DNA from 2 places in the Lactobacillus sp. B4005 genome. Region 2 is predicted to be linked to the other one. Evidence: riboswitches for the same ligand, from Rfam matches in the RefSeq annotation. Region 2 holds a riboswitch; the other holds the start of a gene.
The links. A riboswitch is a leader RNA that binds a small molecule or an ion and turns the genes downstream of it on or off. The one in region 2 is predicted to bind FMN.
Positions count from the first base shown of each region.

Region 1: it holds a riboswitch for FMN, as region 2 does, so the genes downstream of both, ribD (bifunctional diaminohydroxyphosphoribosylaminopyrimidine deaminase/5-amino-6-(5-phosphoribosylamino)uracil reductase RibD) here and J3U73_RS02220 (ECF transporter S component) in region 2, are expected to answer to the same signal.

Region 1 covers NZ_JAFNOZ010000005.1:3,967-7,423, reverse strand. The annotation lists gene J3U73_RS08725 (riboflavin synthase) at 1-327, opposite strand, end outside; gene ribD (bifunctional diaminohydroxyphosphoribosylaminopyrimidine deaminase/5-amino-6-(5-phosphoribosylamino)uracil reductase RibD) at 328-1,383, opposite strand; FMN riboswitch at 1,498-1,634, opposite strand; gene J3U73_RS08715 (hypothetical protein) at 1,715-1,918, opposite strand; gene J3U73_RS08710 (hypothetical protein) at 2,113-2,244, opposite strand; gene J3U73_RS08705 (hypothetical protein) at 2,491-2,643, shown strand; gene J3U73_RS08700 (ABC transporter ATP-binding protein) at 3,363-3,457, opposite strand, start outside.
Region 2 covers NZ_JAFNOZ010000001.1:459,334-462,790, forward strand. The annotation lists gene J3U73_RS02205 (segregation and condensation protein A) at 1-218, shown strand, start outside; gene scpB (SMC-Scp complex subunit ScpB) at 208-819, shown strand; gene J3U73_RS02215 (pseudouridine synthase) at 816-1,535, shown strand; FMN riboswitch at 1,562-1,676, shown strand; gene J3U73_RS02220 (ECF transporter S component) at 1,769-2,452, shown strand; partial or broken gene J3U73_RS02225 (NAD(P)H-binding protein) at 2,841-3,457, shown strand, end outside.

The DNA of each region.
Region 1 (3,457 bases), on a different contig from region 2:
AATTTCTGCCGTAGTATCAACATGACCGGCCACAAGGTGACCATCAAGCTTGCCGTTCAAGGAAAGCGATGGTTCCAAGTTAACTAAGCTGCCGGTAGTCAGCTTACCTAAGTTAGTCCGCTTCATCGTTTCCGGCATTACATCAACCGTAAACTCATTATTTTGCCAAGAAGTCACGGTCAAACAAATTCCATTAACCGCAACACTAGCGCCAAGTGGTAGGTTTTGTTTCGCAATTTCAGCGGCCGAAATGCCTAACTTAGCGTGCTTTTCGGTAATTTCTAACCGAGTGATTTTACCAGTTGCCTGAATTATTCCTGTAAACATTTATTTCCTCCTTGCCGTAATCCGAATATCTTGTCCTAGCTCTTGGACAGCTATTAATTGGTACTCCAATTTTTGAGCTAGTGCTGCACCTACGGCTACAGGCAGAGCGATTCCACCCAATACTATTGGAGAAATATAAGCAACTATTTGATCGGCTAATCCGGCTGCTAAAAACTCAGCTAACAGATTGCTGCCACCCTCAACTAATAGCGATTGAATCTCACGTTCAGCTAAAAGTTCACCAATTTTTTGGGGTGTCCACTTGTGAGAGACAAAGCAATGCACATTGGCCTGGGCCTTGCCCTTTAACTCGGTCTGACTAAGTAGCCAAATTGGGCCAGGTAATTTAAACAGATTCTGCGTTAAATCAAGTTGATTTGCATCATGCGTTAAAATGATTCGAATGGGCGGCTGTGGTAAAGCCTTTATTCGTACCGTTAATTGCGGATTATCAATTCGCAATGTGTTCGCTCCAATTAAAATCGCCTGCTGGTGCAAGCGCAGCTTTTGCACATCGTACTGGGCTTTAGGGCCAGTCAGAAGCGTGCGCGTTTTTTCTGCACCATTAAGCTTCCCGTCAAGTGACATTGCATATTTCAAGGTTACGAGTGGCCGGTGATGCTGATAAAAGAAGTTATATGCTTCGTTTAGTCTCTCTGTCCCCCCTAGCACCTTAGTTTTAACGCCGTGCTCATTTAAATACTTAATTCCTTTACCAGCCACAATTCCGTGGGGATCAATTTGCCCGATAATCACTTCTTTAATTCCGGCCTCAGCTACTTTTTGGCAGCAAGGCGGCTGCTTACCGTAATGACTGCATGGCTCCAGCGTCACGTAAAGTGTTGCACCTTGAGCCTGTTTGATATCATCTAGCTGATTAAGTGCGTTAACTTCCGCATGCTCTTGTCCAAACTGATGATGATAGCCGGAAGCTAAGACCTGGCCGTTTTTAACAATAACCGCACCAACTAAAGGATTAGTCCATGTCATTCCCAGTGCCTTAACGGCCTCTTTGCTTGCTATTTCCATATAGTCTGTATCCTGCAAAAAATTCACTTCCTAAGCACAAAAAAACCTCGTTGATTTCAGAATCAACGAGGCACTAATATTTTCTAATTAAATAAGATTTCAGCGAAGTTTAAAAACAACGCTAAGATTAAATTAGCTTAATTTGTTCTTCTCCCATCCAGACTTTAACTGTCGGTACTAGACTTGCACTAGTTCCACCGCGCGTACGCGGGTCACGGACTTCAACCTTACTGGTTGTCACCGTCGGTAGGGAATTTCGCCCTGCCCCGAAGAAACCGTATTCAATTAGTTACAGAATAATATACTAATTTGATTGCGTCAATAGACCCAGCAAAAAGAATTGAAAAGCTAGCTGCAATTATTCCCGCTTAAGTTTCCAATCTGAAGCTTTAAGAGGGAGATTATTGTTTTTACTAAAATATTTTTTAAAAGCAGTGATAAATTCTAACCTATCTTCATGACGATAACGGTAAATGTCGTTTAGTGTCATACAAGCCGTCACAAGTAAATCAGTCAAAATAATTATTAATAATCCGATTAAAACGTATAACAGGTAAAGCATGATATTCCCTCCTAAAAGTTTAGCTGTACTACCTATCTAATACAGTACTATCATAATGAATAAATGTCAACGCTTTTTTAAGGCAAAATTAAGCTTTTATGATTATTTGACACTTTGGTTTCGCTAAAAAAGACTATTAACTGTCAAGCAACAATTAATAGTCTAATTTAGTCTTTAGTTCTACCGGTTAATATTTATTGTTTTTTGAATCGACGAAGAAAATTAAGTACCGTGACAATCACTTGTCCAACCGTCAGGATCAAGCCTACGGTTTCTAATACATCAATTGTATCTTCACCATTATTCAAGTTTTTATTTTTTCTCATCTAACCACTTCCTGCAAAAACCATTTAAGTAAATACTGATTCTTCTTAAATTATACTTTTTTATTCTCAATATACATCAAGTATATACCATATTATTAAGTAAGTTTTGCTTTTAAGACTTTTAAATAAAAACTTTCGTGGTACCTTCATAGCCGCCCCGTCAGTTATCATACTTAAGTTATTATTTTCATCGCATTAAATTAGTAAGATATTAGATAAAAAGTTGGAAACCTTATTTTAGCGCCAATGATTCTTCAATTTATTACCTACATTTTAATGAAGTTTTATATTATCGGAATGATTGTTGCCCAAGTTCCTTGGACAACACCTGCTATTATCAGTGGCTTCTTGATGACTGGCAGTGATTGGAAAGTGACTTATGGCAAGCAATTGAATTAGCCTTTGCCATACTCGCTTACTACCCATTTTTCAAGTCTTTGGATAGGCAAGTAGTTAAGCAAGAACACGAAGCTAAATAATTGATGCATTCAATTGCTATCGTATAAACAAATTAAAACTCTCAAAATGATGTTCTTCTGTTCTATTTTTTTCAGAAATTCAACTTTTTTCTGAAAAGCACATAATTTTTCTGACTTCTAGATTTTTATTGTCTAAAATAGAGAATACAAACTATTTATTCTAATTTGGACAAGGAGAACTTTACGATAAATATGAAAGCTATTACTAAGATTTTATCTTGCTTAGATAATTTAGCCATAATAAAAACCTCAAAGTTGTCCTAACTTCGGGGTCCATTTCTGTACTCAACGCCTTTTATATATTTTTTCTTATTTTAATAATATATCACATGTCAAACAGCTTTAATACTCAATTTAGATTTTTTATTTCCCAAAACCACATGGTTCATGCCATCAGCCAGTTTGTCGATTATATTCCACAGCAGTGTTTGAACGCGATACACGTATCAACCGGCTCGTATGCTAAGAGTTCTGCTCTTTGCCTATGCCGCAAAATTGACCAGATGCTGTCCTAAAACCTGCCTATGATGTATCGCCTGATCAGCAGACTTTTAAGAATCACAACAGATTCTCCAAGAATGACCGTGATACACTTTCTTGCCTTATTGGTTTTAGTAGAAGAATTTGAATTCTATTTATTTATCTTAATTCAATTATTTGCTCAAATTGCTTCTCAATTTCAGGCCGTAAGTGGTGTGAAATGTAGACTAAGGTTACGCCTTCCAAGTCAAGCA
Region 2 (3,457 bases):
CGCCAATTAATGATATGATTGACTTCTTACGCACCAAATTGGCTAAGCAGAAAAAAATTAGCTTTTTCTCCTGTAGCGACAAGATGACTAGCTTATCAGATGTAATTGGCTTGTTTTTAGCATTATTAGAATTATGTAAAAAACAGGAAATTAAGGTCAAGCAGTCGCGAATTTTCGGTGATCTGGAATTAGAAAGAATTGAAAAAGATGGTAAGTAAAATTGCACAATTGGAGGCATTGCTATATATAGCAGGCGATAATGGTATTCCAAGTGAAAATTTGTGTGAGTTAATGCAAGTTGAGCATTCCGCATTGCGCGAATTAGCCAAAAATCTGGCAGCTAAGCTTAAGCAAAATCAAGATTCTGGTCTCCAGGTGATACACATCAACCATAATTATAAATTGACTACTAGACCAGAAGTTAGTGAAGTAGTGGCTAATTTTTTTCAAAAAGATTTGTCAAAGTCGTTAAGTCAATCGGCACTAGAAATTTTATCAATTATTGCTTATCGTCAGCCCATTACGCGCATTGAAATAGATGAAATTCGTGGGGTAAATTCGTCAGGGGCGCTCCAAACTTTAATTTGGCGTGGACTTATTAAAGCAGATGGTAAAAAGGATGCACCAGGACACCCCAATTTGTATGTCACCAGTGATTATTTCTTACAGTATTTTGGCTATCAAAGTCTAGCTGACTTACCTCTGATAGAAGACTTTGAAGATGAAAGTATTAACTCTGAGGGTGAAATCGACTTATTCTCAGCTAATGGAAAAGCAGATAAAAATATTGCTGAAGCACAAAAAGGAGATAAAGAATGAGTTTACAACGTTTACAAAAGGTAATCGCAGAGGCGGGAATTGCCTCTCGTCGTAAGGCTGAAAAAATGATTGAAGAAGGCAGAGTAACCGTTGACGGCGAGATTATTACCAAACTTGGAACCAAGGTAGATACTTTTAGCAATATTACGGTTGATGGGGAACCAATTGAGCGTGAAAGTCTGCATACTTATCTTTTTTATAAACCACGCGGCGTCGTTTCAACAGCAAATGATGACAAGGGAAGAAAGACCGTAGTAGATTATTTTTCCGATTTGCCTTATCGGCTATACCCAATTGGCCGGCTTGATTATGATACTTCAGGTTTGTTATTAATGACTAATGATGGTGAACTAGCTAATTTAATGATGCATCCTCGCAATAAGGTTGCTAAGGTCTATGTAGCAAAGATTGAGGGTCAACTGACACCAGAGGAAATTCATCGTTTATCTCATGGAGTCAGAATTGATCGTCATCGAAGTGCACCAGCTAAAGTAAAAATTATCCGGAGCGATAAAAAGAAGAATAGCCAAATTGTGCAGTTAACGATTCATGAAGGACATTACCATCAAGTCAAAAGAATGTTTAAAGCCGTAGGCCATCAGGTAAAGAAATTATCCCGTGAACGATACTCCTTTTTGACTTTGGGTAATCTTGTTTCTGGCAAATACAGGGAACTTACCCACAGTGAAGTTGACAGATTAAAACAGGTAGACTAGTATTTACTTGTAGTTAAATATCAGTTTGTTGTCTTCATGGCAGGGTGAAAATCCCGACCGGTGGTGAAAGTCCACGACCCACTTTTGTGGTGGAACCAATTATGGTACCGATAGTTAAAGTCTAGATGAAAGAAGACAGGCTAAACTAAAAGTTAAGACTTATTTTTGAATACTTACTTTTATTAGGTCTGTTGCTAGGAGCAACAGACCTATTCTTTTTGGAGGTAAGTATTGTGAAAAGAAGAAATATCACAAATCTAACTAATATAATTGCTTATGTACTAATTGGAACCATTTCATTTATCTTAATGGAATTGGCTTTTCCTCTCCCAGTAGCTAGCTTTTTAAAATTCGACTTTTCTGATGTTATTGTTACGATTGGGACCTTTTTATTCGGTCCAGTACCTGGTCTTATTATTGCCGCTGTTCGAATGTTAATTGACCTGATTTATAAAGGATTTGCATTGCCAAGTGTCATTGGCCAATTAGCTGCTTTAGCCGCCTCTATGTCATTTGCACTGCCATTTTATTACATTGCTAAGGATGTTTCGGCTGGCGAAAAAAATGCCAAAAAACTTTATGTTAAACCAATTATCGGAATTATTTTGGGCATAATAGCGATGACAATTGTTTTATCCTTGTTAAATGCCTTAATCTTGACGCCAATATATGCAGTGACTACGGTTACGAATTTACCAGCAATTCACGGCTATACTGGACTGCTTAACTTTACGGAGAAAGTTTATCTTGGTCAACTTCTCCATATTCCGTCAATGTCTACGTATATTTTTGGCATAATCGTCCCATTTAACTTATTAAAAGGAGCAATAAATGGGGTAGTGGTTTATTTCCTATTTGAAGTTGTTTTACGCAGCTTAAAGCCATTCGTAAGAAAGCATTTTAATTTAAAGAATTAACTTAATCTTGGGATATTATTTTTTAAAATATGATTAGGAAAACAGTTCTCGTTCAAGAACTGTTTTTTATTTGCCACTTTTTGCCCAATCATTTTAAAGTTGAAAAAACCAGTAAAAATTGATTTTATTTTTGGTAAAATATCGCAAATCATATTTTTAGGCATTAAGCTACAAGGTAACTTGATGCTTTTTCGTGACTAAAATTTAGCGGCCTTATAGCCAGTTAAATTAGTAAAATTGTAGTGACCATAAATTTTACATTCAGTTAACCGCCCCAAAAGAATCAAAAATCCAAGTATTTCTTGTTGTTTTATTATTTACATGTAGTGCAATTAAACTTGTCGAAAATAAAACAACAAATTATGAATTCTGAAAGGTAAGACTAAAAATGAAATACGCTGTTACAGCTGCAACCGGAAATTTTGGCCAACTGGCTGTGAAATACTTAAGTCAATTAACTAGTTCAAAAAATATTGTCGTCATTGCCAGAAATCGGGAGAAAGCCGAGAAACTTTTTCCCAATTTTGAAATAAGAATTGGTGACTATGATAAGCAAACTTCAATTACCGAAGCATTGCAGGGAATTGATCGGGTCTTATTTATTTCCTCTCAACCTGGCGGAAAAGTTGACCGCAAAGTGCAGCACCAAAATGTAGTTAACGCGATTCAGGCAAATCCTGTTAGCTTTGTGGCCTATACTAGTTTTGCTCATGCTCAAAGTTCACCTACACCGCTAGCTCAAGATCACAAGCTAACTGAAGTCATGATTACTAAAACCAATATTGCGCACTCGTTTTTGCGTAACAACTGGTATTTAGAAAATGAAGCAGGATTTTTTGCAAGTGCTAAAGAAGCACAAAAAGCTGTTTACTGGGCAGACAATTCTGCCGGCTGGGCTTTAGAAAGTGAATATGCACAGGCAGCTGCTAATGTTTTAACTTCTTCAGAGCCACGTGAAGTTTACGAATTTACGGGCAAGCCAACTACTTATCAAGAGCTAGGACA